3 regions of the Streptomyces sp. NPDC005808 genome follow, and region 3 is predicted to be linked to each of the others. Evidence: predicted binding sites of a transcription regulator. Region 3 holds the regulator's gene; each other region holds the start of a gene.
The links. The regulator HspR, encoded in region 3, represses chaperone genes until heat shock. The targets are predictions, from matches to a motif close to TTGAGNNNNNNNNNCTCAA.
Positions count from the first base shown of each region.

Region 1: the regulator HspR is predicted to act here: its motif matches at 7,831-7,849, upstream of dnaK (molecular chaperone DnaK).
Region 2: the regulator HspR is predicted to act here: its motif matches at 4,971-4,989, upstream of lon (endopeptidase La).

Region 1 covers NZ_JBIAIK010000002.1:305,338-315,267, reverse strand. Annotated here, with positions in the region: gene ACFYPC_RS04955 (helix-turn-helix domain-containing protein) at 1-641, shown strand, start outside; gene ACFYPC_RS04950 (helix-turn-helix domain-containing protein) at 755-1,618, shown strand; gene ACFYPC_RS04945 (SAM-dependent methyltransferase) at 1,682-2,497, shown strand; gene ACFYPC_RS04940 (MFS transporter) at 2,833-4,359, shown strand; gene ACFYPC_RS04935 (esterase-like activity of phytase family protein) at 4,515-5,798, opposite strand; gene dnaK (molecular chaperone DnaK) at 5,865-7,775, opposite strand; gene ACFYPC_RS04925 (OsmC family protein) at 7,937-8,365, opposite strand; gene ACFYPC_RS04920 (alkaline phosphatase family protein) at 8,544-9,930, opposite strand, start outside.
Region 2 covers NZ_JBIAIK010000001.1:615,919-625,848, reverse strand. Annotated here, with positions in the region: gene ACFYPC_RS02840 (protein phosphatase 2C domain-containing protein) at 1-728, shown strand, start outside; gene ACFYPC_RS02835 (MarR family winged helix-turn-helix transcriptional regulator) at 818-1,309, opposite strand; gene ACFYPC_RS02830 (lysozyme) at 1,627-2,463, shown strand; gene lon (endopeptidase La) at 2,528-4,948, opposite strand; partial or broken gene ACFYPC_RS02820 (GNAT family N-acetyltransferase) at 5,457-5,570, shown strand; gene ACFYPC_RS02815 (spermidine synthase) at 5,711-6,388, shown strand; gene ACFYPC_RS02810 (response regulator transcription factor) at 6,502-7,239, shown strand; gene ACFYPC_RS02805 (ATP-binding protein) at 7,277-8,467, shown strand; gene ACFYPC_RS02800 (multifunctional oxoglutarate decarboxylase/oxoglutarate dehydrogenase thiamine pyrophosphate-binding subunit/dihydrolipoyllysine-residue succinyltransferase subunit) at 8,759-9,930, shown strand, end outside.
Region 3 covers NZ_JBIAIK010000004.1:366,284-376,213, reverse strand. Annotated here, with positions in the region: gene ACFYPC_RS12135 (MraY family glycosyltransferase) at 1-90, shown strand, start outside; gene dnaK (molecular chaperone DnaK) at 197-2,044, shown strand; gene grpE (nucleotide exchange factor GrpE) at 2,041-2,709, shown strand; gene dnaJ (molecular chaperone DnaJ) at 2,743-3,927, shown strand; gene ACFYPC_RS12115 (heat shock protein transcriptional repressor HspR) at 3,935-4,387, shown strand; gene ACFYPC_RS12110 (fibronectin type III domain-containing protein) at 4,509-6,233, opposite strand; gene ACFYPC_RS12105 (fibronectin type III domain-containing protein) at 6,239-8,290, opposite strand; gene ACFYPC_RS12100 (DUF397 domain-containing protein) at 8,453-8,653, opposite strand; gene ACFYPC_RS12095 (helix-turn-helix domain-containing protein) at 8,664-9,551, opposite strand; gene ACFYPC_RS12090 (ATP-binding protein) at 9,822-9,930, shown strand, end outside.

The DNA.
Region 1 (9,930 bases), on a different contig from region 3:
TGCTGCGGCTCGCCGAGCACCTGGAGGTCCCCGTCCGCGAACGCAACGCGCTGCTGCTGGCCGCCGGGTACGCGCCCCACTACGCGGAGACCCCGCTCGACGACCCGGCGATGGACGCCCTGCGCGAGGGCGTGGAACGGCTGATCCGGGGCTACGAGCCGTACCCCGCGCTGGTGATCGACGCCACCTACAACGTGCTCGCCGCGAACCAGGGCGTCGCCATGTTCCTGCACGGCATCCCCGAGGCCCTGCTCGCGCCCCCGCTGAACGCGATGCGTCTCACCCTCCACCCGGACGGCATGGCGCCGCGCATCCGCAACCTCCACGCCTGGCGCGGCCACCTGCTCGCCCAGATGGAACGCCAGGTCGCGCTCAGCCGCTCCGCGCCGCTGCGCGCCCTGTACGAGGAGGTGGCCGCGTACCCGGTCCCGGAGCCCGCCCACGCGGACGAACCCTTCGACGCCGTTGCCTGTTTCGCGCTCCCGATGCGGATCGAGCACGACGGCCGCGTCCTGTCCTTCGTCTCCTCCATCTCGACCTTCAACACCCCGATGGACGTGACGGTCTCCGAGCTGGCCATCGAGACGTTCCTCCCGGCGGACCCGGCAACGGCCAAGTACCTTCAGAATCCGGTTTCCTGACGCGCGGCCGAGGCGGCCCGGCCGACCCTGTGAGGGTGGCCCGGCCGACCCTGTGAGGTCAGTGGGGAACATGACACACTGCGCGTGTACTTCGGCGCTTGGGGAGGCGTGGCGTGAGTGAGCGGCGGCCCGCGCCCACCGTGGGCCAGGTGGTTCTGGGGCGAAGGCTCCAGGAACTGCGGGAGAGAGCGGGCCTCAAGCGGGAGGAGGCCGCGCGCGTGCTGCGTGTGGCCCCGGCGACCGTGCGGCGGATGGAGATGGCCGAGGTCGCGCTCAAGATCCCGTACGTACAGGTGCTGTTGACGACCTACGGCATCGCCCCCGATGAGGTGGCCGCCTTCATCGCTCTTGCCGAGGAGGCGAACCGGCCGGGGTGGTGGCAGCGGTTCCACGACGTACTGCCGGAGTGGTTCAGCCTGTACGTCAGCCTGGAGGGTGCCGCCCAGTTGATCCGCTCGTACGAACCTCACTTCGTGCCCGGGCTGTTGCAGACCGAGGACTACGCGCGGGCCGTGCTGGAGGCGGGGACCGTCGGACACACGGGTTCGGAAGCCATCGAGCGGCATGTGGCGCTGCGTATGAAGCGGCAGGGGCTGCTCACCGGCGAGAGGCCGCCCCGCCTCTGGGTGATCATGGACGAGACGGCGCTGCGGCGTCCCGTGAGCATCGACAGCAGGGTCATGCGCGACCAGGTGGACCGGCTTCTGGAAGAGGTCGAGCGCGCTCACATCACGCTCCAGGTCGCCGAGTTCGCGAACGGCCCGCACCCGGGGACGTACACGTCCTTCGCGCTGTTCCGCTTCGCGGAGCGGGAGCTGCCCGACATGGTCTACAGCGAGTACGTGTCCGGTGCCCTCTACCTCGACTCGCGCATCGAGGTGGCCCTGCACCTGGAGGTCCTGGACCACATGACGGCCCACGCGGCCTCCGCCCAACGCACCAAGCAGATCCTCCAGGAGTTCCGGGCACGCTTCTGAGCTGCAGAAACGTACCCCCTGGTCGCTGAATCCATTGAAGTCCCGACACCCAGGAGCACCGTTGTGACCGGAAGTGACGCCGAATCCCTCCGTATCGACACCAGCCGACCGCATCCGGCCCGGGTGTACGACTGGTGGCTGGGCGGCAAGGACAACTACGAGGTGGACGAGGAACTCGCCCGCCGGATCCTCGGCGTGGACGAGGCCGCGGTGCGCAGTGCGCGCTCCAACCGCCGGTTCATGCACCGGGCCACCCGGGTCGCCGCCCAGGCCGGGATACGTCAGTTCCTGGACATCGGGACGGGCATTCCGACCGAGCCCAACCTCCACCAGGTCGCCCAGACGATCGCCCCGGAGTCGCGGGTGGTCTACGCCGACAACGACCCGATCGTCCTGCGGTACGCCGAGGCCCTGCTGCGGGGCACCGCCGAGGGCTCCACCGAGTACGTGCACGCCGACGTCCGCGACCCGGACACCATCCTGGGGCTGGCCGCCGAGCATCTGGATCTCGGCCGGCCCGTCGCGCTGTCGCTGGTCGCGCTCACCCACTACCTCGACGACGCTCCCGACGGCGACGATGTGTACGGCCTGGTCGACAGGTACGTCACCGCCCTCGCCCCCGGCAGCTTCCTGATCCTCTCGCAGGTCACCCCGGACCTCAGCGCCGCGACCATCGGGAAGGTGGCGGCACTCTTCCGGGAGAGCGGCACGCCCTTCCACCCGCGCACCCACGCCGAGTTCTCCCGCTTCCTCGACGGCCTGGAGCTGCTGGAGCCGGGCGTCGTCCCGGCCGTCGACTGGCGGCCGGAACCGGTGGACGTGGCCGCCAAGGCGGAGGGCATCGTGCCGCTGTACGCGGGGGTCGCCCGCAAGCCCTGACCCGTGTGGACGCCGTGAGCGGGCCCGCTTGCGCGGGCCCGCTCAATCGATCGAATCCCGGCGCGGCCTTCTCCTGGTAATCCCGGCGCGACCTTCTCCTGGCACAGGTCTCACCGACCCGGTGCGCGGCCACCCGTACACGGCCCGGTCCACCGGTACAGGGCCCGGTCCACCCGTACACGGCCCGCGTCGGCCGGGACGAGGCGGTTCTGCCGCGAGCCGCCGCGGCGGCGGTCGGCACTTCGGCCGGCTGCCGGGCCGCCGCCGTCCCCGGTCGCCGTCCATGAGCCCTGCGTTTAGCGTGTGACGGGGTGTACGGGGGTCTGGAGGCCAGCATGGACCGCTCGTCCGAAGCCACGTCGGGTACCGAGTCAGGCATACCGGCCGCGCCGCCCGGCGGCGGTGTGCCGCAGGCCGGCGGCGGCAGCCACGAGCACCGCTGGCTGATCCTCGCGGTGGTCGGGATCGCGCAGCTCATGGTCGTCCTCGACGCGACGATCGTGAACATCGCGCTGCCGTCCGCGCAGCGGGACCTGGGATTCACCAACGGCAACCGGCAGTGGGTCGTCACCGCGTACGCGCTTGCTTTCGGCAGCCTGCTCCTGCTCGGCGGGCGCATCGCGGACCTGGTGGGCCGAAAGGCCGTGTTCCTCGCCGGACTCGCGGGCTTCGCCCTGGCCTCCGCGCTCGGCGGTGCCGCGACCAGCTTCGGGATGCTGGTGGGGGCCCGCGCCCTGCAGGGTCTGTTCGGCGCGTTGCTCGCACCGGCCGCGCTCTCGCTCCTCACGACAACGTTCACGGATCCTCGCGAGCGCGCCAAGGCGTTCGGCATCTACGGCGCGATCGCGGGCGCGGGCGGCGCGGTGGGACTGCTCCTGGGCGGCGTGCTCACCGAGTATCTGGACTGGCGCTGGTGTCTGTACGTGAACGTCTTCTTCGCCGCGGTGGCCATGACCGGCGGGGCGCGACTCCTGCACGCCGGAAAACCCGCGGACCGGCCGAAGCTGGATGTGCCGGGCACGCTCCTGGTGTCGGGCGGGCTGTTCTGCATCGTCTACGGGTTCTCGAACGCGGAGACGGATTCGTGGAGCGACGTGAAGACCTGGGGCTTCCTGGTGGTCGGCGCGGTCCTCCTCGTGGGATTCGCCTGGTGGGAAACGCGGACCGAACACCCCCTGCTGCCGCTGCGCGTGGTCCTGGACCGGGACCGCGGGGCGTCGTTCCTCGCGATGTTCATCTCCGGTGCCGGCATGTTCGGCGTCTTCCTGTTCCTGACCTACTACCTACAGGAGATCCTGGACTACTCACCGATCAGGACGGGGCTGGCGTTCCTGCCCATGGTCGCCGTGATGGTCGTGATGTCCGTGGTCACCACCAACTACCTGGTGCCGAAGCTCGGGCCGAAACCGATCGTGCCGCTCGGCATGGCGCTGGCCTCCGGCGCGATGGCCTGGCTGACCGCGCTCGGCCTCGACAGCAACTACGCCCAGCACGTGCTGCCCCCGCTGCTGACGGCCGGCTTCGGCCTCGGCATGATCTTCGCGACGGCGATGAACCTGGCCACGTCCGGCATCGCCGCGCGCGATGCGGGCGTGGCCTCCGCGATGGTCAACACCAGTCAGCAGGTGGGCGGTTCGATCGGTACGGCCCTGCTCAACACCCTTGCCACGAGCGCCGCGACGAACTACCTCGTCGGCAAGCAGCCCACGGCACAGGTAGAGGCACAGGCCTCGATGGAGAGCTACTCGACCGCGTACTGGTGGTCGGCGCTGTTCTTCGCGATCGGGTTCGTCGTGACGCCGGCGCTCTACCGGCGCGGGGTGCCCGCGCAGCAGGCCGCGAGCCAGGCGGTGCACATGTAGTGCGGCCGGCCCCGCAGGTGTCCGTACCTGTTACCTGTTCCGCCGGTACGTGGTGCACCGCGGCCGCGACCCGAGGCAGCTCGGGCCACGGCCGAAGTGGCGGTACAGGGAGAGTACGGAGGCGTCGGCCCGTCCGGTGCGCCGCCGGTGCGCCGTTACCTGAGGGCGCGCTTGTCCGCCTTCAGGCTCTCGGTGAGCTTGATGGTGATGAACTCGTTGTTGTCCGCCTTGCCGGGCGTACGGCCGGAGGAGAACGGGAAGTTGTTGTCGTTCAGGACTGCCAGCGTCCGGTTGTCGAGGAGGACCACGTCCTCGATCGTGGTGAACGGGAAGGTGAAGGTCTCGCCGAAGCCGCCGAGGCCCTTCGGGTTCGCGATGTTCATCAGGTCGGCGACGAGGGTCTTGTCCATGACCCCGTCACCGTTGCGGTCCCGGGTGTCGGCGAGGTAGATCCGCTTGAACTTGGCGTCGGCGCCCTGGCCACCGTCACGCTCGATGACCAGGAAGCGGTTCTTGTCGACGGCGATGGCGTCACCGATGGCGTTGGAGGGCGACTCCAGGCGGTAGGTGAAACGCTTCCCCGTGTAGCCCCGGGTCTTCAGGTCGAACTCGCTGAAGCGCAGGTCACCGGGGGTGTCGCCGTTGACCGTGCCTTCGAGCAGCGGGTAGAGGTGCCGGCCGTCGACCGCGCGCACCGTGCCCTCGAAGCCCTTGCTGCTGCCGGTGGTGGGCTGGGCGCCGTTCAGGTACGGGTTCTCCGGCGCCTGCACTCCGTCGAGCGAGATCGGGGCTTGGAGAAGCTTGCCGGTCGAGGAGAAGTGCAACAGGAACGGACCGAACTCGTCGCCCAGCCAGTACGAGCCGTCGTAGGCCCGCACGATGGACTCGACGTCGAAGTCGGCGCCGGTCAGCACCCGGTCGGTCCGGGTGAGTGGGAACGGCACCTTGTGGTACGGGTCGCTGAGGTTGAAGCCGCCCAGGACCTCGACCTTGCCGGTCTTCGTGTCCGGCTTGACGCGGTGCACGCGCAGCAGGAAGTCGGCGCTGTTGGCCTTGTTGCCGTAGCCGTTGTCGGACAGCACGTCGTAACTGCCGTCGTGGCGGTTGACGGCGCCGCTGAAGCCCTGGACGGGCTGGTCGGCGAACGGACCGGTGATGCCGTTGAACGGACCCGCGCCGATGGCCGAGCCGGACGGCTCGCTGTTCGGGACGAACGTCTCGGCCGGAAGGGAGGCGAAACCGGTCAGCGTGGCCTGGCCGAAGGCCGCGGCCTGACCAGAGGCCGTCGCCTGACCGGAGGCCGTGGCCTGACCAGAGGCCGTCGCCTGACCGGAGGCCGTGGCCTGACCGGAGTCCTCGGAGTCGCGGTCGGCCATGGCGGGCGACGCGAGTCCGACGGTCAGCGCGACCGCGCTGACCGTGATCGAAAGTCTCTTCATGACCCGCACGTTAGGGATACCGGGTGACGGGCGGCCGAACAGCGGGCAACGCGAGGCACCGGTGTACTAGACGGCGCCACCCCTCCCGTCCTTGCCCATGTCACCATCTCCACCTCTTTCCCTCTCTTCGTCCACGATCTCCGCGTCCACCACGCCCTCCTCCTCGCTCGGGGCGTGCTCGGCGGTCGCCGGCTCGTCCTGCGGAGGCGTCTGCGACGGCGCCTGCTGGGCCTGTGCGTACATCGCCTGGCCCATCCGCTGGCTCACGGTGGCGAGTTTCTCGACGGCGGCCCGCAGCGCGCTCGTGTCGGCGGTCTCCTCCAGGAGCTCCTTCAGCTCCGCGATGGCCGACTCGACCTCCGGCTTCGTGTCGGAGGGGATGCGCTCCTCGTTCTCCTGGACGAACTTCTCGGTCTGGTAGACGAGTTGCTCGGCCTGGTTGCGGGTCTCGGCGGCCTCACGGCGCCGCCGGTCCTCGTCCGCGTACTGCTCGGCCTCGCGCATCATGCGGTCGATGTCGTCCTTGGGAAGCGCGGAGCCGCCGGTGACGGTCATCTTCTGCTCGCGTTCCGTGGCGAGGTCCTTCGCGGAGACGTGCATGATCCCGTTGGCGTCGATGTCGAAGGCGACCTCGATCTGCGGCACCCCGCGCGGCGCGGGCGGCAGCCCGGTGAGGTCGAAGACGCCGAGCTTCTTGTTGTACGCGGCGATCTCGCGCTCGCCCTGGTAGACCTGGATGCCGACGGACGGCTGGTTGTCCACGGCGGTCGTGAAGATCTCCGAACGCCGGGTCGGGATCGTGGTGTTGCGCTCGATGAGCTTGGTCATGATGCCGCCCTTGGTCTCGATGCCCAGGGACAGCGGGGTCACGTCGAGCAGCAGGACGTCCTTGACGTCACCGCGGATGACACCTGCCTGGAGCGCGGCGCCCACGGCGACGACCTCGTCCGGGTTGACGCCCTTGTGCGGCTCCTTGCCGGTGAGTTCCTTCACCAGGTCGGTGACGGCGGGCATCCGGGTCGAGCCGCCGACCAGGATGACCCGGTCGACCACGGAGAGCTGCACGCCCGCGTCCTTGACCGCCTGGTGGAAGGGGTTCTTGCAGCGGTCGAGCAGGTCGGCGGTCAGCTCCTGGAACTGGGCGCGCGTCAGCTTCTCGTCGAGGTGCAGTGGGCCGTCGGCGGTGGCGGTGATGTAGGGCAGGTTGACGGTGGTCTCGGAGGCGCTGGACAGCTCGATCTTGGCCTTCTCGGCGCCCTCGCGCAGCCGTTGCAGCGCCATCTTGTCGTGTCCGAGGTCGATGCCGTACGAGGCCTTGAACCGCTGGGCGAGATGCTCGACAACTCGCTGATCCCAATCGTCGCCGCCCAGTTGGGTGTCACCGTTGGTCGCCTTGACCTCGATCACACCGTCGCCGATCTCCAGGAGCGAGACGTCGAAGGTCCCGCCACCGAGGTCGAAGACGAGAACGGTCTGCTCCTCGCCGCGGTCGAGCCCGTACGCCAGGGCAGCGGCCGTCGGCTCGTTGATGATCCGCAGGACTTTGAGCCCCGCGATCTCGCCCGCCTCCTTGGTGGCCTGGCGCTGCGCGTCGTCGAAGTAGGCGGGCACGGTGATCACGGCGTCCGTGACGTCCTCACCGAGATACGCCTCGGCGTCCCGCTTCAGCTTCTGCAGCACGCGCGCCGCCAACTCCTGCGCGCGGTACCGGGTTCCGTCGATGGTGCCCGTCTCCGGAAAGCGCCAGCCCGCGTCGCCCATGTGACGCTTGGCGGAACGCGCGGTGCGCTCCACGTTCGTCACGGCTTGCCGCTTGGCGACCTCCCCGACGAGCACCTCGCCGTTCTTGGCGAAGGCCACCACGGAGGGCGTGGTGCGCGCGCCCTCCGCGTTGGCCACGACCGTGGGGTCGCCGCCCTCCAGAACAGCGACCACGGAGTTCGTCGTACCGAGATCGATCCCGACCGCGCGTGCCATGTCCGTCCCCTTCCACCCACCTCTGCCCGGCTCTGCCCGCCTCCCAGCACAAAACTTGAGTGCGTTTCTGTCAATGGGGCGGGAGCTCCGCGCGGGCCCGGACATGACGACGCCGCGGCCCCCTTCGAGGGACCGCGGCGTCGTACTTGCCTACGGGGCTGTCAGGCGAGCTTCGCCGACAGGGTGATCGTCGTGCCGGTGAGCGCCTGGCTGACCGGGCAGTTCTCCTTGGCGTCCTCGGCCGCGGCGACGAAGGCGTCCTCTTCGATGCCCGGCACCGTGCCCTCGACGGTGAGGTGGATGCCGGTGATGCCCTCGCCCGGCTGGAAGCTGACGTCGGCGGAGGTGACGAGCTTGGTAGCCGGGGTACCGGCCCCCGCGAGGGCGTGCGAGAACGCCATGGAGAAGCAGCTGGAGTGGGCGGCCGCGATCAGCTCCTCGGGGCTGGTCTTGCCGTTCGCGTCCTGGGAGCGCGACGCCCACGTCACGGGCTGCTCGTCGATGGCGCCGGAGGAGTCGAAGGTGACGACGCCGTTGCCCTCGAGCAGGTTGCCTTCCCAGACGGTGTGTGCAGAGCGCGTGGTTGCCACGATGAGTCCTTTCGGGTGTGGTCCCGTTACCGGGGTTCCGTATCCCCCATCCGATCACACCTGCGCCCGGACCACCCAGCCGATGGGGCGGCGCCCGCTCAACTCACCCGGAACACCGGTCTCGCGCGTCCCCGGGGGTGCACCGCAGCTCGCTTTTGCGGCGGCCCCGAGGGCGTGCTCAGGCGGCCCGCTCGCCCGGTTGCACCACCAGCGGCACTTGAGGCCCGTCGCACTCACGCAGCCACCGCCGCAGTACATGGTGCACCTGTTCGGCGCCGACCAGTTCGGCGCCGTCCTCGACCGGCAGGGACAGCGCGAGTGGCGACAGCAGGAAGGGCTGTCCCTGGGCGCCGCCGAGTCCGCCGTGCGAGCCGATCTGCTCCTCGAAGGCGAGGACTTCGCCCTCCGCGGGGTCGTACCAGGAGTTGACCATGATGTCGGCGACGTGCGGAAAGGAGTGGGTCCGTCGTACCGCGTCGGCGGCGCCGGGGCCGAAGTCGGCCAGCGGGCCCGGGTTTTCGTCGTCGAGCTCGTCCACCGGAACCTCCGCTCCGTGCGCGCCGAGGACGAGTCCGCCGTACTCCTCGCTGCGTACGAGGACGAAGCCGACGCCCGGGTGGTTGGCGAGCGTGGACAGCAGCGCGGGATGGCGCCGGTCGATCTCCTCGCGGCTCATCCGGTGCGGCACGTCGGGGAAGGAGACGAGTCCCAGGTTGCCGGAGGCCAGCACGATGGGCTCGGCGCGGCGTGCGGGCCGGTGCTGTTCGCCGCCCTCCTCGACGGGCCTGTGCAGCGCGGCTCGCACCGCCGCCCGCGCCTCGGCGCCGCTGTGGGTGCGCCGCGCCTTGCGCGGCACGGGCAGCCCGCAGCCGGCCCGGACCAGGTTGCCGAGGGTGAGTCCGTAGCGGGTCAGGAAGGTCTCCCCCGGGCTCTGGCCGTGGTCGGAGAGCACCACGATCCGGTACCGCCGGGGGGCGTGCTCGGCGACCTTCGCGATCAGCGCGAGTGAGCGGTCCAGGCGGGCCAGGACCTTCTCCGCGTCGCGGCTGCACGGCCCGGAGTGGTGCGCCACCTCGTCGTACCCCACCAGGTCGGCGTAGACCGAGTTGCGCCCGGCGAGCATGTCGCCGATCACCGCGGCGACGACGACGTCCCGCTCGACGACGGTCGCGAAGGCACGGATGAAGGGGTACAGCCCGCCGCGGTTGACGCGCGGGCGCTGCTTCCTGGCACGGCGCCGGGTGGACTGGCCGATCTCCCGGAACACCTCGGCGCCGAAGGACATGGCGGTGCGGACGGCGTTGGCGGGGTCGCTGAAGTACGCGAAGTAGCCCGACCGGGAACGGTTCTCCTTCCCCCTCCGCGCGGCTATGGACAGCACGAGGGCCAGTTGGTCGGCGCCGCCGCTGAAGAGGTTGCCGCGGCTGGCGCCGTCGACGGTGAGGAGTCCACCGTCACCCGTGTACTCGACGGCCCGGCGCTGGAGTTCGGCGGCGCTGCTGGGCCGGTTGCAGACCATGACCTCCTGGCTGTCCTTCTCGTACCAACGGAAGGCCGGGACGTCG
Region 2 (9,930 bases), on a different contig from region 3:
CGGTCGGACTTCCCGCCTCGGGACGAGGGGGCGCGCTGGTCGTCCTGGACGGTGTGACGCCTCCCGCGGGTGACGACGGCTGCCTGCACTCGGTCGCCTGGTTCTCCTCCCGCCTGGGCGGCGCGCTGACCGAACTGTCCCTTACCCGACGGGATCTGACGCTGACTGAGGTACTTTCCCGCTCGATCACGCGTACGACCGGGGCCCACGCCGAGACCTGTGACCTTTCTCACCCCCGCACACCCCAGGCAACCGTCGTCCTCGCCCGCTGGTCCGCCGCCGAGGTCGAGTACCTCGTCCTGTCGGACTCCGCTCTGCTGCTCGAGTCCCCCGAAGGCGCCGTCACCGCGATCCTCGACGACCGCCTCTCCCACGTCCCCCCGGCGACCCTCACCTCCGCCGCCCGTACCGACGCGACCCTGCGCAACCAGGAGGGCGGCTTCTTCACTGCCGCGGCGGATCCCTCGGTGGCGTCGCGCGCGGTGACGGGGACGGCGCCCCGGTCCTCCGTCCGGGCGCTGGCCGCCCTGACGGACGGTGCCACGCGGTGGGTGGAGAAGTTCCGGGAGGGTGACTGGACGGGCCTGTTCACCCTCGTACGGAAAGAAGGGGCACAGGCCCTTGTCTCCCGCGTACGGGTGCTGGAGTCCGCGGACGCGGAGCTGCGGGTGCGGCTGGGACGGAGCAAGACGCACGACGACGCGACGGTGGTTTTCGTGGAGTGGTGAGACGCGGCGATCCGGATGCGGGCGAGGCCGGCCGCTTCTCCGGTGGCCGTGGAGGGTGAGCCACGGCGGCCGAGAGCCGGCGCGGTCGGCTACTTCTCCATCACCGTGTTCAGCTGGTGCAGCAGCCGGGCCAGTTCGGCCACCTCGCGCGGGTCCCAGCCGTTGAGCTGCCGGACGTAGCGCGCCCGCCGCGCCTCCCGCACCGCACGGAAACGCGTCCGGCCCTCCTCCGTGAGGTGGACGAGCCAGGCGCGGCCGTCGGCGGGGTCGGGCTCGCGGGTGACGAGGCCGAGGTCTTCGAGTGCCCGGAGCTGGCGGGACATGGTGGCCTTGCCGACGCCGATGTAGGCGGCGAGTTCCGTGGCACGCTGGCGGCCGCACTCCTCCAGGCGGAAGAGGAGTCCGTACGCGGAGGACTCCAGGTCGGGATGGACGGCACGGGCCATCTCGCCCGAGGAGGCCCGGGCCCGCCGCAGGAACACCGTCAACTCGCGTTCCAGCGAGGGGAATTCCTGGTCCACACCATTTCCGGACGCCGTGGGTTCGCCGCGCTGCCCGTCGCCGTTCGCGTCCTCGTGCACGTCAGCACCCCTGACCCGGTTTCCCGATCCTGAAAGTTTCTGCCAAAAATCACCGTCTCTGCAGCTCCGCCAGTATTTCGCAGGCGTAGACCATCGGCAGCGTCCGGGCCCCCTTCCACGCCGTCTTCCACGTGCGTAGCGTCAAGGGCAGGCAATATGTGACATGACCACTGCAGGAAGTCGCCCGGCATGGCACGTAACCCCTGCGCCGCCATCAACAAGTCGATGAGGACTTGATCCCACCGTGGCAGGCGCATGCAGCCGGCGCTCCCCCACCGAGCACCACCGTGCACCACCGATCTCCTCGGAGGCACGACATGCCCGCGCACCGGTACAGATCCCGCACGGCCCGCCGCCCGCACTCGTCGAAGCGCTTTCCCGCGCTCGGGATCCTGCTCGCCGCCTTCTCGCTCCTTCTCGCCGTCCCGGCCCAGGCAGCCGATGTCCCCGCCCGCGGCTCCGCCCACCTGGGCATGGGCGTCGTCGCCCACGACGGCCAGGGCGGCCTCCCGCCCGACAGCAGGGCCACGCAGACGGAAGGCGTGGACGTCAGCAGCCACCAGGGCAACGTCGCCTGGGCGACCCTGTGGAGCAGCGGGGTCAAATGGGCGTACGCCAAGGCGACGGAAGGGACGTACTACACGAACCCCTACTTCGCCCAGCAGTACAACGGCTCCTACAACGTCGGGATGATCCGCGGTGCCTACCACTTCGCGACCCCCGACACGACGACCGGCGCCACCCAGGCCAACTACTTCGTCGACCACGGAGGCGGCTGGTCCAAGGACGGCAGGACGCTGCCCGGCGTGCTCGACATCGAGTGGAACCCGTACGGGGCCTCCTGCTACGGGAAGACGCAGAGCGCCATGGTCAGCTGGATCAGCAGCTTTCTCACCCAGTACAAGGCGCGCACCGGGCGGGACGCCGTGATCTACACGGCGACCACCTGGTGGACCGAGTGCACCGGCAATTACGCCGGTTTCGCCGCCGCCAACCCGCTGTGGGTCGCGCGATACGCCACCGCCGTCGGCACGCTGCCGGCCGGCTGGGGCTACTACACGATGTGGCAGTACACGTCGTCCGGTCCGACGGTCGGGGACCACAACAGGTTCAACGGGGCGCTGGACCGGGTGGTGGCACTCGCCAACGGCTGACGCTGGACGCGGGAAGGCCCGGGTCCCTCGCGGGATCCGGGCCTTCCTCAACCGATGGCGTCCGTCACGCCGCCACCGGAACCTCCACAGCCGCGCCGTTCCTCGCCGGAGCGAGCGCCAGTTCCAGCACCTGGCGGACATCCGTCACCGCGTGGACGTCGAGCTTGTCCAGGACCTGGGCCGGGACGTCGTCCAGGTCGGCTTCGTTGCGCTTCGGGATGATCACCGTCGTGACCCCGGCCCGGTGGGCGGCGAGCAGCTTCTGCTTGACGCCTCCGATGGGCAGGACACGGCCGGTGAGCGAGACCTCGCCGGTCATGGCGACGTCGGTGCGGACCAGCCGCCCGCTGAGCAGCGAGGCGAGAGCGGTCGTCATGGTGACGCCCGCGCTCGGACCGTCCTTGGGGACGGCCCCGGCCGGGAAGTGGATGTGCACACCCCGGTCCTTGAGGTCGCCGACGGGGAGTTCGAGCTCCGCGCCGTGGCTGCGCAGGAAGGAGAGCGCGATCTGCGCGGACTCCTTCATCACGTCACCGAGCTGACCGGTCAGGGTCAGACCCGCCGCGCCCGTCTCCGGATCGGCGAGCGAGGCCTCGACGAACAGCACGTCACCGCCGGCGCCCGTGACGGCGAGTCCCGTCGCGACACCGGGCACCGCCGTGCGGCGCTCGGCCGGGTCCTGGGCGGACTCGGGCACGTGGTGCGGACGCCCGATGAGCCCGCGCAGATCGTCCTCGGTCACCGTGAACGGCAGTTTCCGCTCACCGAGTTCGTGCTGCGCCGCGACCTTGCGGAGCAGCCGGGCGATGCCGCGCTCCAGGTTCCGTACGCCCGCCTCCCGGGTGTACTCCCCGGCGAGCCTGCGCAGCGCGCTCTCGTCGAGCGTGACCTCGTCCTTCTCCAGACCGGCCCGCTCCAGCTGGCGCGGCAGCAGGTGGTCGCGTGCGATGACGACCTTCTCGTCCTCGGTGTAGCCGTCGAGGCGGACCAGCTCCATGCGGTCGAGCAGGGCCTCCGGGATGGCTTCCAGGACGTTGGCGGTCGCCAGGAAGACGACGTCGCTGAGGTCGAGTTCGACCTCCAGGTAGTGGTCGCGGAAGGTGTGGTTCTGGGCGGGGTCGAGCACTTCGAGGAGGGCGGCGGCGGGGTCGCCGCGGTAGTCGGAGCCGACCTTGTCGATCTCGTCCAGGAGCACGACCGGGTTCATGGACCCGGCCTCCTTGATGGCGCGGACGACACGGCCGGGCAGCGCGCCGACGTACGTACGCCGGTGTCCGCGGATCTCGGCCTCGTCGCGTACGCCGCCCAGGGCGACCCGTACGAACTTGCGGCCCATGGCGTGCGCGACGGATTCGCCGAGCGAGGTCTTGCCGACGCCGGGGGGTCCGACGAGCGCAAGCACCGCGCCGCCGCGACGGCCGCCGACCACGCCGAGCCCTCGCTCGGCACGCCGCTTGCGCACGGCGAGGTATTCGGTGATCCGCTCCTTCACGTCCTCGAGGCCCGCGTGCTCTGCGTCGAGGATCGCCTTGGCGCCCTGGATGTCGTACTCGTCCTCGGTGCGTTCGTTCCACGGCAGTTCGAGGACGGTGTCGAGCCAGGTCCGGATCCAGGAGCCCTCGGGCGACTGGTCGCTCGCGCGCTCCAGCTTCTCGACCTCCTTGAGGGCGGCCTCGCGGACGTTCTCGGGAAGGTCGGCGGCCTCGACGCGGGAGCGGTAGTCGTCGCTCTCGTCCTCTCCGCCCTCCCCCTTGAGGTCACGGAGCTCCTTGCGTACGGCATCGAGCTGGCGCCGCAGCAGGAACTCGCGCTGCTGCTTGTCGACACCTTCCTGTACGTCCTTGGCGATGGACTCGGCGACATCCTGCTCGGCGAGGTGCTCGCGGAGCTGCTCGGTGGCGAGCTTCAGACGGGCGACCGGGTCCGCGGTCTCCAGCAGCTCCACCTTCTGTTCGGTGGAGAGGAAAGGTGAGTATCCGGAGTTGTCGGCAAGGGCGGAGACGTCGTCGATCGCCGTGACGCGGTCCACGACCTGCCAGGCGCCGCGCTTGCGCAGCCAGCTGGTGGCGAGGGCCTTGTATTCCTTGATCAGTTCGGTGACGTGGCCGGGCAGCGGCTCGGGCACGGTCTCGCTGACGCGCGTCCCCTCCACCCAGAGTGCGGCTCCCGGACCCGTGGTCCCGGCGCCGATCTGCACGCGCCCACGGCCGCGGATCAGCGCGCCCGGGTCGCCGTCGGCAAGCCGGCCGACCTGTTCGACCGTCCCGAGCACACCCGTGCCCGCGTACGTCCCGTCGATCCGCGGCACCAGCAGCACCTGCGGCTTCCCCGGTGTCGAGCGGGCGGCAGCCTGAGCGGCCTCCACCGCGGCCCGCACATCGGTGTCGTTCAGGTCCAGCGGAACCACCATTCCGGGCAGCACGACCTCGTCGTCGAGCGGCAGCACGGGCAGGTTGAGCGGTGTGGACGTCGTATCGGCAGCCATGATCTTCCTCTCGACAAGCAAGTTGAGCTATGTGGACTCAATGCTTGTGAGCGCTCTGGTGTTCCCCCAGGCTGTTCGCTGTCAGCGATCGCGGTCGTACGCGAGCCGGGAGGGCCCCGTGACCTTGGCGCCGGGGGCGAGCCGGCCCGGCGCGTCGATGTGCGTGGAGCCCGCCGGGGGCCGCCCTGAACGGCATGACCTCGCCAGGACGCCGCCCACCTATTCAGTTGCCACGTCTCGTACCGTCCGGACCGTCTCCCCAGTGACGGACACCGAAGCCCACCCCTTTCTCGCCGCCTACGACGACCAGATGAGGGGCGCCCCTCCCACCCTCCTACGGGGGTCGGATACGAACAGGACGGGCCGCTGCTGCGGATCGTCGGGCAGTTTCGCGGCCTGGTAAGCGGTCCGCGTGACCTCGGAGTGGGCGGGGCGGAACTCGACCGCCTGATCGCCCGGCAGCGGGAGTACTTCGCCGCGCGCGGTGAGGCGGTGGAGTGGAAGACGCGGGGGCACGACCGGCGTACTCGCCGGAACACCGGACGGGCGGGCACTGTACGAGTCCCTCGGATGGCGCGTGGAGGCACCGTTGACGAGCGCGAAGTTCACCGGGGGCGTCTGAACCTCCGTCGGCCGCTGCCCGCCGTGGCCGGCCTCGTCGTGGTCCCCCTCGCCGGCCAAGGCGGCTGCGCGCCGACTCCACCCCCTGGCACGGGTGTGATTCGGCCGCCCGGCGTCAGGGAGAGCTGCCAAGATGGGCCGATGGTCACCTCGTACGACACCCCCGCAGTGATCGACCGTCGCGAGGGCCCGTACGGCGAGGTCGTGCTGCGGCGTCACGGTGCGCTGCTGCAGATCATCGCCAACGGGTGCTTCCTGATGGACACCTCCGACGGCCGTTCGGAGCGGCTGCTCATCGACGCCGCGTACGGCGCGCTGGACGGGCGGGCGCAGCCGAGGCTGCTGATCGGCGGTCTCGGCGTCGGGTTCTCACTCGCGCACGCGGCCTCGGATCCGCGCTGGGGGCGTATCACCGTCGTGGAGCGCGAGCCGGCGGTGATCGACTGGCACCTCGGCGGCCCACTGGCCGCACTGTCGGCCGAGGCGCTCGCCGATCCGCGCACGGAGATCGTCGAAGCGGATCTGCTCGCCTACGTCAATGAGATTTCCGACACACACGACGCGCTGTGCCTGGACATCGACAACGGGCCCGGCTGGACGGTCACGGAGGGCAACGAAAGCCTCTATTCGGAGGCCGGACTCGCAGGCTGTGCAAGGGTGTTGAAGCCCGGCGGGGTACTCGCGGTGTGGTCGGCGCGACCCTCTCCGGAATTTGAAGGAACCCTACGGAATGCCGGGTTCAAGGGGGTCCGTACCGAAGAGGTCCCCGTTGCCCGGGGCGTTCCCGACGTCGTCCATCTCGCGGTAAGACCTGGATAGCCGAGCCGCGGTGGCTGCCCGTACTCTGCTTCCCTGACGCAGATCATTCAAGCGTCAAGCGCAGTCATGGGATCACCCCACGGATTCCGGAAAGCACACTTCAGGGGCGGGCGATGGAGCAGACACACACCTCCCACAACGGCGCGGCGGCGACACCCGGCGCTCAGCGACGGGTCCTGGTCGTCGAGGACGACCCGACGATCGTCGACGCCATCGCGGCACGTCTGCGCGCCGAGGGATTCCTGGTGCAAACCGCGGGCGACGGCCCGGCCGCCGTCGACACCGCCGAGGCCTGGCAGCCCGACCTGCTGATCCTCGACATCATGCTGCCCGGCTTCGACGGGCTGGAGGTCTGCCGACGGGTGCAGGCCCAGCGCCCGGTGCCGGTGCTGATGCTCACCGCGCGCGACGACGAGACCGACATGCTGGTCGGCCTGGGCGTCGGCGCCGACGATTACATGACGAAACCGTTCTCCATGCGCGAGCTGGCCGCCCGCGTACACGTCCTGCTGCGCCGCGTGGAGCGCGCCGTCGTGGCCGCCTCGACGCCCCGCAGCGGGATCCTCAGGCTCGGCGAGCTGGAGATCGACCACGCGCAGCGCCGGGTACGGGTGCGCTCGGAGGACGTGCACCTCACGCCCACCGAGTTCGACCTCCTCGTGTGCCTCGCGAACACCCCGCGGGCCGTACTCTCGCGTGAGCAACTGCTCGCCGAGGTCTGGGACTGGGCGGACGCCTCCGGCACCCGGACCGTGGACAGCCACATCAAGGCGCTGCGCCGGAAGATCGGCGCCGAGCGTATCCGTACGGTCCACGGCGTGGGCTACGCCCTGGAGACCCCGACTCCCTGAGCCGGGCGGCCGGGGCCTTCTTCAGGGGGCTGATGTGATGAGCGGGTTCGGGGACCGCAAGGGTGCCAGACCCGGGGTCGGGGAGCGCGGGAACAGCGGCTCCGGATGCGGGGAGCGCAAACGCGCCGGCTCCGGTCCGGGCGGGTCCAAGGACGAGAGCCCCTGGGGTGGCGTGCGGCCCTTCTCCATCAAGACGAAGCTCGGCACCCTGGTCGTCGTCTCGGTCTTCATCACCACGGGTCTGTCGATCATCGCGGCGCGCACGCAGACCGAACTGCGCTTCATCACGGTGTTCTCGATGATCGCCACACTGCTGATAACGCAGTTCGTGGCGCATTCGCTCACGGCCCCGCTCGACGAGATGAACGCGGTCGCCCGGTCCATCTCGCACGGCGACTACACGCGCCGCGTGCGCGACGACCGCCGGGACGAGCTGGGCGACCTCGCCCTGACGATCAACCTGATGGCCGACGAGCTGGAAGCCCAGGACCGCCAGCGCAAGGAGCTCGTGGCGAATGTCTCCCACGAGCTGCGGACCCCCATCGCGGGGCTGCGCGCGGTCCTGGAGAACGTCGTGGACGGCGTCTCCGCCGCCGACCCCGAGACGATGCGTACGGCTCTGAAGCAGACGGAGCGGCTCGGCCGTCTCGTGGAGACGCTGCTCGACCTGTCCAGGCTGGACAACGGCGTCGTACCGCTGCGTCAGCGCCGCTTCGAGGTGTGGCCCTACCTGTCGGGCGTCCTGAAGGAGGCCAACATGGTCTCCACCGCACGCGCGGACATCGCCTCGGGCTCCGGCAGCCACACGCGCACCGACGTCCATCTGCACCTCGACGTGTCGCCGCCCGAGCTGACCGCGCACGCGGACCCGGAGCGGATCCACCAGGTCGTCGCCAACCTCATCGACAACGCGGTCAAGCACAGCCCGCCGCACGGCCGGGTGACCGTCAGGGCCAGACGCGGCGACCACCCGGAGTCCCTCTCCCTGGAGATCCTTGACGAGGGTCCAGGCATTCCGAGGTCGGAGTGGCACCGCGTCTTCGAGCGGTTCAACCGCGGCGGGGTCCCCGCGCCGCACGGTCCCGGCAGCGACGGCGGTACGGGCCTGGGCCTGGCCATCGCCCGTTGGGCGGTCGATCTGCACGGCGGGCGGATCGGGGTGGCCGAATCCGAGCGGGGTTGCCGGATCGAGGTCATCCTTCCAGGGCTTCCCTCTTTGCCAAGTTGACGTAAAGTTCGAACCGGAGCCACAAGATCCTTCGCCGTTCGTCACTGGCGGGCGTGTGGTCGGGCAGAGGGCCACGTGAGTCGTGCCGGGGCCTCGGGCAGACGTACTCCCGCATGCCCGTTCCGGGCCGGAACCCCGCTTGTTTCCCGCCATTTCCACCCCCGAAACACACTTTCCGGTGTGACTTACACGACGATGGCCTGCCCGGCCTGACCTTCCCGGCCAGGGAGGCGTAGCCTTGATTCCCGCTGTCCATCACCTTGTGAGAAGCGGAAGAGGGCGGTTGCCGCCGTGTCGCCACAGTCCCCCAGTAACTCGAGCATCTCGACCGAAGAGCAGGCCTCCGGGAAGAACCCGGCTGCTGCGTTCGGACCCAATGAGTGGCTCGTCGACGAGATCTATCAGCAGTACCTCCAGGACCCGAATTCGGTAGACCGAGCCTGGTGGGACTTCTTCGCCGATTACAAGCCGGGCGCCGCTGTCGCCTCGGCTCCGGCGGGTACTGCGGCCGCGGGGGCCGCAGCAACCACCACAGCAGCTCCGGCCGCTCCCGCAGCACCTGCGGCTCCCGCCCAGGCGGCGCCGCCGGCTCAGTCCGTACCGGCGCCCGCGCCGGCGGCTGCTCCGCCGGCTGCTCCGGCTCCCGTGAGGGCCGCCGCCGCTCCGGCTCCGGCGAAGGCCGCTCCGGCCGCCGCCAAGCCCGCCGCCGCGAAGCCCGCCGAGGGCAAGGCCGCGCCGGCGACCGAGGCTCCGGCCGGTCCCGAGTACGTGACGCTGCGCGGCCCCGCCGCCGCGGTCGCGAAGAACATGAACGCCTCGGTCGAGGTGCCCACGGCCACGTCCGTGCGCGCGGTCCCGGTGAAGCTGCTCTTCGACAACCGCATCGTCATCAACAACCACCTGAAGCGCGCCCGGGGCGGGAAGATCTCCTTCACCCACCTCATCGGCTACGCGATGGTGCAGGCCATCAAGGCCATGCCGTCGATGAACTACTCCTTCACGGAGAAGGACGGCAAGCCGACCCTGGTCAAGCCGGAGCACGTGAACTTCGGCCTCGCCATCGACCTGGTGAAGCCCAACGGCGACCGCCAGCTGGTCGTCGCGGGCATCAAGAAGGCCGAGACGCTGAACTTCTTCGAGTTCTGGCAGGCCTACGAGGACCTCGTCCGCCGCGCCCGTGACGGCAAGCTGACGATGGACGACTTCACCGGTGTCACGGTCTCGCTGACCAACCCCGGCGGCCTCGGCACCGTCCACTCCGTCCCGCGTCTGATGCCCGGTCAGTCGGTCATCATGGGCGTCGGTTCGATGGACTACCCGGCGGAGTTCCAGGGCACCTCCCAGGACACCCTGAACAAGCTCGGCATCTCGAAGGTCATGACGCTCACGTCGACCTACGACCACCGGGTCATCCAGGGCGCCGCCTCCGGCGAGTTCCTGCGGATCGTCGCGAACCTCCTGCT
Region 3 (9,930 bases):
AGGGGCCGTCATCCGCAAGTGCAGGCCGGGCTGAAGACTCAAGCGCCGGACCGACTGAAAACCCCCAGGTCAGACGCAAGATGCGTCTAAGAAACAGATAAGAGTTGAGCCTCCTCGACTCAGCTCCGTTGACGATGTGGCGGGAGTCGTGCACACTTGAGTCCGTTCCACTCAAGTCATTGCTGGAGGAATTGAAATGGCACGTGCGGTCGGCATCGACCTGGGCACGACTAACTCCGTCGTCAGCGTTCTGGAGGGCGGCGAGCCCACCGTCATCACCAACGCCGAGGGTGCCAGGACCACGCCGTCCGTCGTCGCCTTCGCGAAGAACGGTGAGGTTCTCGTCGGCGAGGTCGCCAAGCGCCAGGCGGTCACGAACGTGGACCGGACCATTCGGTCCGTGAAGCGTCACATGGGCACGGACTGGAAGATCGAGCTCGACGGCAAGAGCTTCAATCCGCAGCAGATGAGCGCCTTCATCCTGCAGAAGCTGAAGCGTGACGCCGAGGCTTACCTGGGCGAGAAGGTGGCCGACGCGGTCATCACCGTCCCGGCGTACTTCAACGATTCCGAGCGTCAGGCGACGAAGGAGGCAGGCGAGATCGCGGGCCTGAACGTCCTTCGTATCGTCAACGAGCCGACGGCCGCCGCCCTTGCGTACGGCCTCGACAAGGACGACCAGACGATCCTCGTCTTCGACCTCGGTGGCGGCACCTTCGACGTCTCGCTGCTCGAGATCGGCGACGGCGTCGTCGAGGTGAAGGCCACGAACGGCGACAACCACCTCGGTGGTGACGACTGGGACCAGCGTGTCGTCGACTACCTGGTGCAGCAGTTCCGCTCCGGCCACGGCGTGGACCTGGGCAAGGACAAGATGGCCCTCCAGCGCCTCCGCGAGGCCGCCGAGAAGGCCAAGATCGAGCTGTCCTCGTCCACCGAGACCTCGATCAACCTGCCCTACATCACGGCTTCCGCCGAGGGCCCGCTGCACCTGGACGAGAAGCTCACGCGCGCCCAGTTCCAGCAGCTCACCGCTGACCTTCTGGAGCGCTGCAAGACGCCGTTCCACAACGTCATCAAGGACGCCGGGATCAACCTCTCCGAGATCGACCACGTCGTTCTCGTCGGTGGCTCCACCCGTATGCCCGCCGTCGCCGAGCTCGTCAAGGAGCTGACCGGTGGCAACGAGGCCAACAAGGGTGTGAACCCGGACGAGGTCGTCGCCATCGGCGCCGCCCTCCAGGCCGGTGTCCTCAAGGGTGAGGTCAAGGACGTCCTGCTCCTCGACGTGACCCCGCTGTCCCTGGGTATCGAGACCAAGGGCGGCATCATGACCAAGCTCATCGAGCGGAACACGACGATCCCGACCAAGCGGTCCGAGATCTTCACCACCGCCGAGGACAACCAGCCCTCCGTGCAGATCCAGGTCTACCAGGGCGAGCGCGAGATCGCGGCGTACAACAAGAAGCTCGGGATGTTCGAGCTGACCGGTCTGCCGCCGGCCCCGCGTGGTGTCCCGCAGATCGAGGTCGCCTTCGACATCGACGCCAACGGCATCATGCACGTCACGGCCAAGGACCTCGGCACCGGCAAGGAACAGAAGATGACCGTCACCGGTGGCTCCTCGCTGCCGAAGGACGAGGTCAACCGGATGCGCGAAGAGGCCGAGAAGTACGCGGAGGAGGACCACGCCCGCCGCGAGGCCGCCGAGTCCCGCAACCAGGGCGAGCAGCTCGTCTACCAGACGGAGAAGTTCCTCAAGGACAACGAGGACAAGGTCCCCGGCGAGGTCAAGACCGAGGTCGAGGCTTCCATCGAGGAGCTGAAGGCCGCGCTCAAGGGCGAGGACACCGCCGAGATCCGCACCGCCACCGAGAAGGTCGCCGCGGTCTCGCAGAAGCTCGGCCAGGCCATGTACGCCGATGCCAACGCCGCCCAGGCCGCGGGTGACGCTCCCGGCGCCGAGGCGCCGAGGGCCGACGACGACGTGGTCGACGCGGAGATCGTCGACGAGGACCGTGACCGCAAGGACGGTGCCGCGTGACGGAGGAGACCCCGGGCTTCGAAGAGAAGCCTGACGTCCCTTCCGGCGCCACCCCTGACGACGCCGAGCCGACAGCCGCCCCCGAGGGGGCGGCTGCGGCCGGGGACGAATCAGCAGCAGCACAGGCACAGGCCCAACTGGCCGGTCTGACAGCACAGCTGGACCAGGTGCGCACGGCGCTCGGTGAGCGCACGGCGGACCTCCAGCGGCTGCAGGCCGAGTACCAGAACTACCGCCGCCGGGTCGAGCGCGACCGGATCGCGGTCAAGGAGGTCGCCATCGCGAACCTCCTGACCGAGCTCCTGCCCGTGCTCGACGACATCGGCCGCGCGCGGGACCACGGTGAACTGGTCGGCGGCTTCAAGTCGGTGGGTGAGTCGCTGGAGACCGTGGCGGCGAAGCTGGGTCTGCAGACCTTCGGCAAGGAGGGCGAGCCCTTCGACCCGATGATCCACGAGGCCCTGATGCACTCGTACGCGCCGGATGTCACCGAGACGACGTGCGTGGCGATTCTGCAGCCGGGGTATCGCTTCGGCGAGCGCACCATCCGCCCCGCGCGGGTGGCCGTCGCCGAGCCCCAGCCCGGTGCGCAGGCCGTCAAGTCCGAGGACGCGACGGCCGAGGCGGCGGACGACAAGGAGAGCGGTGGCCCGGACGAGGGCTGACGTTGAACGCGTGAGAGAGGAGGGACGTCGAGGATGAGCACCAAGGACTTCATCGAGAAGGACTACTACAAGGTCCTCGGCGTCCCCAAGGACGCCACCGAGGCCGAGATCAAGAAGGCGTACCGGAAGCTCGCCCGCGAGTTCCACCCGGACGCCAACAAGGGCAACGCCAAGGCGGAGGACCGCTTCAAGGAGATCTCCGAGGCGAACGACATCCTCGGGGACCCCAAGAAGCGCAAGGAGTACGACGAGGCACGCGCCCTCTTCGGCAACGGCGGCTTCCGTCCGGGCCCCGGCGCCGGAGGCGGCAACTTCAACTTCGACCTGGGCGACCTCTTCGGAGGCGGCCCCCAGGGCGGCGGAGCACAGGGCGGCGGCTTCGGCGGCGGGATCGGTGACGTGTTCGGCGGGCTGTTCAACCGCGGCGGCACGACCACCGGTACCCGTACGCAGCCCCGGCGCGGCCAGGACATCGACACCGAGGTGACGCTCAGCTTCACCGAGGCGGTGGACGGCGCGACGGTTCCGCTGCGGATGACCTCCCAGGCGCCCTGCAAGGCCTGTTCGGGCACCGGCGACGCGAACGGCACACCCCGTGTGTGCCCGACGTGCGTCGGCACCGGCCAGGTCGCCCGCGGCTCCGGCGGCGGGTTCTCCCTCACCGACCCCTGCCCCGACTGCAAGGGCCGCGGCCTGATCGCGGAGACCCCGTGCGAGGTCTGCAGCGGCAGTGGCCGCGCCAAGTCCTCGCGCACGATGCAGGTCCGTATCCCGGCCGGCGTCAGCGACAACCAGCGCATCCGGCTGCGCGGCAAGGGCGCCCCGGGTGAACGGGGCGGCCCGGCGGGCGACTTGTACGTCACCGTTCACGTCGACACCCACCCGGTCTTCGGCCGCAAGGGCGACAACCTCACCGTCACCGTCCCCGTCACCTTCGCGGAGGCGGCCCTCGGCGGCGAGGTCAAGGTGCCCACGCTGAGCGGGCCGGCGGTGACCCTGAAGCTGCCGCCGGGCACGCCGAACGGCCGCACCATGCGTGCCCGCGGCAAGGGCGCGGTCCGCAAGGACGGCACCCGCGGCGACCTGCTGGTCACCGTCGAGGTGGCGGTCCCCACGGAGATGTCGGGCAAGGCTCGTGACGCGCTGGAGGCGTATCGCGAGGCGACCGCGGGTGAGGACCCGCGGGCGGAGCTGTTCCAGGCCGCGAAGGGAGCATGAGGACGCCATGGACGTACCCGGCCGTCGACGCAACCCGTACGAACTGACCGAGGAGACGCCGGTCTACGTCATCTCGGTGGCGGCCCAGCTCTCCGGCCTGCACCCGCAGACCCTGCGTCAGTACGACCGCCTCGGCCTCGTCTCCCCCGACCGCACCGCCGGCCGGGGCCGGCGCTACTCGGCCCGCGACATCGAACTGCTGCGTACCGTCCAGCAGTTGTCCCAGGACGAGGGCATCAACCTCGCCGGCATCAAGCGCATCATCGAGCTGGAGAACCAGGTCGCCGCACTCCAGCAGCGCGCCGCCGAACTCCAGGCGGCGGTGGACGGCGCGGCAGCGGCGATGCAGCAGCGGGAGGCGGCGGTGCATGCGTCGTACCGCCGTGATCTCGTGCCGTACCAGGAGGTACAGCAGACGAGTGCGTTGGTGGTGTGGCGGCCGAAGCGGCCGACGGACTAGTTCCAGGACGCCTTGAACGCGTCGGAACCTTGAACGCGTCGGAACCTTGAACGAGTCGGAAGGGGCCGGGAGACGATCCGTCTCCCGGCCCCTTTTGACGTCTGCCGGATGCCTGCGGTCACTACGCCGGCTCGGTGACCGTCCAGTCGCCCGCGGGCAGCGTCTCGGTGCCGTCGGCGGCCACGCCGGTCACCCAGTAGTACGACGTGGTGCCGCGCTTCGCGCCGGTGTCGAAGTACATGAAGGCACCGACACCGAGGTCGGCGATCTTCTCGTACGCCCCGATGGCGGGGTTCCAACGGTAGACGCGGTATCCGGCGGCGGCCTCCGGCGCCGGGTTGTCCTCGCCGCCCAGCCCGTACCACTGGAGCAGGTTCCCCTCGTCGCCCTCAGCCCCGCTCGCGCTGAGGCTCAGCGGCGAGCCCTCGGGCGTCTGCACGCTCGGCGTCATGTCGAGCTCGGTCGCGGCGACGGCCTCGGCCGTCCGGGTCGACCTGAAGGAAGAGTTCCCGGACGCGTCGATGGCGTCGATGAAGAAGCAGACGCGGTCGCCGTCCGGCAGAGTGGTGTACGAGTACGAGGTGGTGTCGGCCCCCAGATACTCCGTCAGGGTTCCGTAGCAGACCTGCTGATCGCCCTCGTCGCCCAGGATCTCACCCCAGTAGACGGTGTACCTCGCGAGGTCGGCGGCCGGATTCGCGTCCCACTCCAGCTCGAAGCCGTACTCGGTCGGAGTGACCGTCAGCCCGGTGACTGCGGGCGGAGCGGTGAGGTCCTCGCGCTCGCCCGCGGCGGCGCCCGAACGCGCGGACTCGTTGCCCGCCGCGTCGAGAACGGTCACGCGGTAGTAGTACGTGACGCTTTCGGCGGCCGAGGTGTCCAGGTACGAGAGCCGATCTGTACTGCCCACCCGGGTGTACGTACCGTTCTCGCTCGCCGCCCGGTAGACGCGGTAGGACGCCGCCCCCGTGACCCCGTTCCAGTCGAGCTGCAGCCCGGTCCGCATGGAGGTGGCGATCAGCCCGGCGGGTGCGCCAGGTGCCGTCCGGTCGACGGTGGTCACGCCCTGGTCCGCGGTACCGGCGGACTCGTTGCCCGCCTTGTCGTTGGCGCGGACCTCGTAGTAGTACGTCTCCCCGGTCGCCGGAGGCGAGTCGGTGTACGAGGGGGCGGTCGACGTGGCGAGTTTCGTCCAGGTGGTGCTGCCCTGGAGCCGGCGGTAGGCGCGGTAGCCCGCGAGGTCCAGCTCCTGGTTCTTCGACCAGGTGAGCTTTGCCTTGCCGGTGGCTGGGTCGTACGAGACGGAGGTGCCCGTCGGGGTGAGGGGCTTGACCTTGTCGACGCTCGCTGAGGTGCGCGGTGTGTAGTCGAACTTGACGTTGGCCTTGCCGGTCCAGTTGGCGTAGTCGATGCGGAGGGTGTGTTTGCCCTTGGGGATCGTGATGTTGACGGTCTTTGTGACCGTTGTGGAGACGTTCTTCCAGATGTCGACCTTGCGGGTGCCGTCCACGTATACGCGGATGCCGTCCTGTGCGGCGACGGGGAGGGCGAAGGGTCCGCCGGAGCCGAAGTCGCGGGTGACGGTCCAGCGGACGCCGAAGTTGTCCTTGGGGAGTCCGGAGGTGGGGGCGGCGGTGCCCCAGTTCTCGCTGATGGTGGCGTCGCAGTTGGTCTTCTTCGGCGTACCGGAGAAGGTCGTGTTCGCGAAGAACTGCCGCTTGTAGACCGGAGAAGTGCAGCTCACGGCCGCCGACGCCGGGGTGGCGACGGCCGTGAGGAGGCCGCCGGCCGTGGCGAGCACGACGGCGGTCGCGGGGACGCCGGCGCGGCGCAGGGAGGTTCGCATCGGGTTCAGGCTCCACTCGGCAGAGAGACGCTGGAGTCCACGTTGCTGAACGTCTCCGAGCCGTCGGCCGCGACGACCGAGAGCACGTAGAAGACGGTCGTACCGGTGGGGATGGTGGTGTCGGTGTAGTTGGTGGCCGTTGGCGGGAGCGGCGTGTCCGTCACACGGGCGTAGGTGCTCGTCGTGGGGTCCCAGCGGTACACGTTGATGCCGGTGGCCTCTGTGGCCACCGAGTCGGCGCAGTCGATGTACATGCCGCCGTGGTGGCCGACGGCCGTATAGGTGTTCAGGGAGCAGGGAGCGGTGTCCTCGGGCACGGTCGCCGGGGTGAGGTCGAGCTCTGTGACGGAGACCTTGGAGAGCTCCTGGCTCCAGGGGGCGACGTCCGGGTCGTTCGAGCCCTCGTATGTGCGGGAGTTGCCGTAGATGTCGTAGGCGACGACGACGTAGTGGGTGGCCTCGCCGTCCGCCCGCTCGGGGCCGACGACGTACTCGGAGGTGCCGCCGTCCACGACGTCGACGTATTCGGGAGTGCTCCACTGCGTCTGCTGCTCGTAGACGAGGTACTTGGCCAGGTCCGCGGCCGTGCTGTCGTCCCAGTCCAGCTTGATGCCGTACTCCCGTGGCTCGGCGGTCAGGCCGGTCACGTTCGGCGGCGGGATCTCGTCGCCGGGCCGGGTGACGGTCAACTCCTGGGATCCGGTGGACCAGAGACCGGCGGTGTTCTTGCGGACCATCACGTAGTGGTACGTGCGGCCCTGGTCGCCGTCGTAGTCGGTGCAGCTGCGGATGGTGTTGCCGGCCGCGTCGGTGCGGATCTTCCGGCTGCGGCAGTCGATGGGGTACACGCCCGAGGTGCTCACCGGGGACGTCTCGGAGCGGTACACCTCGTAGTCGGCGGTGTCGCCGCCCGCGGGCTCCGTCCAGGTGAAGACCGCACCCCAACTGGGCGTGGTCGCCACCACGTTCGAGGGCGGGGTGATGGTGCGCGCGCTGCGTACGACGGTGGAGGCACCGGCGTTCCCGGCGGCGTCGACGGCGCTGACCTTGTAGTCGTACGCCTTGCCGTAGGACGCCGTTGTGTCGGCGTACGTGGTGGAAGTGGTGTCGGCGAGCGCGGTGTACGTGGTCGCGGTGTCCCGCTTGCGGAAGATCCGGTAGGTGACCGTGTCGGCCGACGAGCCGGTCCAGGAGAGATTGTTGGACGCCTCCGTGGCGGTGACGGTGAGGACCGGAGCGGCGGGTGCGGTGTCGTCGTACGTCTCGACCGGTCCCTGGTCCGCGGTGCCCGCCGACTCGTTGCCCGCCTTGTCGTAGGCACGGACCTCGTAGTAGTAGGTCTGGCCGGTGGTCGGCGGGGCGTTCGTGTAACTGCGCTTGGCGGTGGTGGCCACCTTCGTCCAGCTGCCGCTGTTCTTCACCCGCCGGTAGACGCGGTACCCGGCGAGGTCCATCTCCTTGTTCGCGGACCAGGTGAGCTCCACCAGGGGACGGTTCTCCGCATCCGTGAACTCGTCGAACCAGGCGTCGGTCGGGGTGAGGGGCTTGACCTTGTCGACGCTCGCTGAGGTGCGTGGTGTGTAGTCGAACTTGACGTTGGCCTTGCCGGTCCAGTTGGCGTAGTCGATGCGGAGGGTGTGTTTGCCCTTGGGGATCGTGATGTTGACGGTCTTTGTGACCGTTGTGGAGACGTTCTTCCAGATGTCGACCTTGCGGGTGCCGTCCACGTATACGCGGATGCCGTCCTGTGCGGCGACGGGGAGGGCGAAGGGTCCGCCGGAGCCGAAGTCGCGGGTGACGGTCCAGCGGACGCCGAAGTTGTCCTTGGGGAGTCCGGAGGTGGGGGCGGCGGTGCCCCAGTTCTCGCTGATGGCGGAGTCGCAGTTGGTCTTCTTCGGGGTACCGGAGAAGGTCGTGTTCGCGAAGAACTGGCGCTTGTAGACCGGAGAAGTGCAGGTCGTGGCGGCGGAGGCGGGTGCGGCGGTGAGCGTTCCGCCCGCGGCGGCGAGCACGACGGCGGTGGCTGCGGCCGTGGTCGCGCGTCTGGCTGGGTTCATTCCGTCCTTCAAGTCCTGATCGTCAACGGCAGGCAAAGCCGTTGACGATCAAGACCTGTGAGGACGCGGCTTGGTTGTACGGATCTTGGCGCGTCCTTGTCCGTCAGGCCGCGGGGGTCGCCGACACCTCAGGGACAGCGCTGACACCGCGCCACTGAGGAGCTACGGGTTTGTGCTCGGGGTGCCGGTCAGCCTGACGTGATGCAGGAGCCCTGCGAGTCCCTCCGGGGCGGTGGCCAGGACGATGTCCGGGGTGTCGCTCTCGCGGAGGCGGAGGGTTCCGTCGGGGGCGGTGGCTATGTAGAGGCACTCGCCTTGCGGGCCGCCGCTGAACGTCGACTTCTGCCAGGTCAGTTCAGCCATCCGGGCCTCCTCAAAGGGTATAGAGGACGTGCTGGATGAGGGCCAGCGAATCCTTCACCGAGTGTGCTTCCGGGGCCAACGATACGTCGATCGGCGGCAAGGCGTACTCGGTGAGACGCTCGAAGAGCATCCCGTACTGGTGCAGAGCGTCAGGCTCGCCCAAGTACCGGATGCCAGTGGGGTATTCGAGTACCGCAGTGCCCAGCCGCGGCACGCGGGGGACTACGTGCACAAAGTTTCCGCTGATGGCGGCGTGTGCCTGGGAGCTGAACGGATAGATCTGGACGGTCACCTGGGGGAGGCGGGCCAACTCGATCAGGTGGAGGAGCTGTTGGCGTACCACTTCTGTACCGCCGAACCGCATGTGCAGCGCGGACTCGTGGATCACGGCGCGTACGGACGGGGGGTCCTCGCGGGTCAGGATCCGTTGCCGTTCCAACCGGAACCTCAGGGTGTCCTCGATGTCCTCGTTCTCGAAATCCAGTTGTGGGGTGGTGAAGATGGCCCGGGCGTAGTCGGCCGTCTGGAAGAGGCCCGGAATGAAGAGTGACTGGTGCATCCGCAGCTCAACGGCATCCGCTTCCAGCTCCGCCATGTTCAAGGGCCCTTGTTCCATGGGCTTCTTGTAGGCGGTCCACCATCCCTTGCCCGTCGCCTCGGACATGGCGACCAGGGACTCGATGTAGGTCTCATCCGTGCATCCGTAGAGGCGGCACAGCTCATGGAGCCGCTCCGTCAGGATGGTCGTTTTCGCCGTCTCGATCTGGCTGAGCTGGGCCCTGCCCATGCCGATCCGCTCGGCGGCCTCACCTGCGCTGAACCCCGCCTGTTCGCGCAGTTGTTTGAGCTCATAGCCGAGCCGCCGCTGGCGTTCGCTGATGGTGGTGCGCAGTCCCACGATTCACTCCTCGCTGGTCGCCCAAAGTCTCCCTGGATCTAGGGACTTCGTCCACTGATCCGAGTGAATAGCTTGAACAATGTAAACCGATAGCCCTACGGTGGGTGTCGAGCCGATAACTCACCGGAATCAACCAACTCCCCCTGCCCGCAAGCCGACAGTGCACCCGTCCCTCCCTCCAGGAGCGCGCGGACAGAGCCATCGCAGGGCACGGCCCAGCTCACCTCCACCCCCACCCCCACCCACCCCCACGACGGAAGCCGACCCCCCATGGACCTAGACCGCCGTGCCGCCCACCGCCCTGCCCAACTCACGCACGAGTACAGCCTGTTCGCCCCGGCGGACGCCACCGCGCCCCGCGTGTGCCGGGACTTCGTAC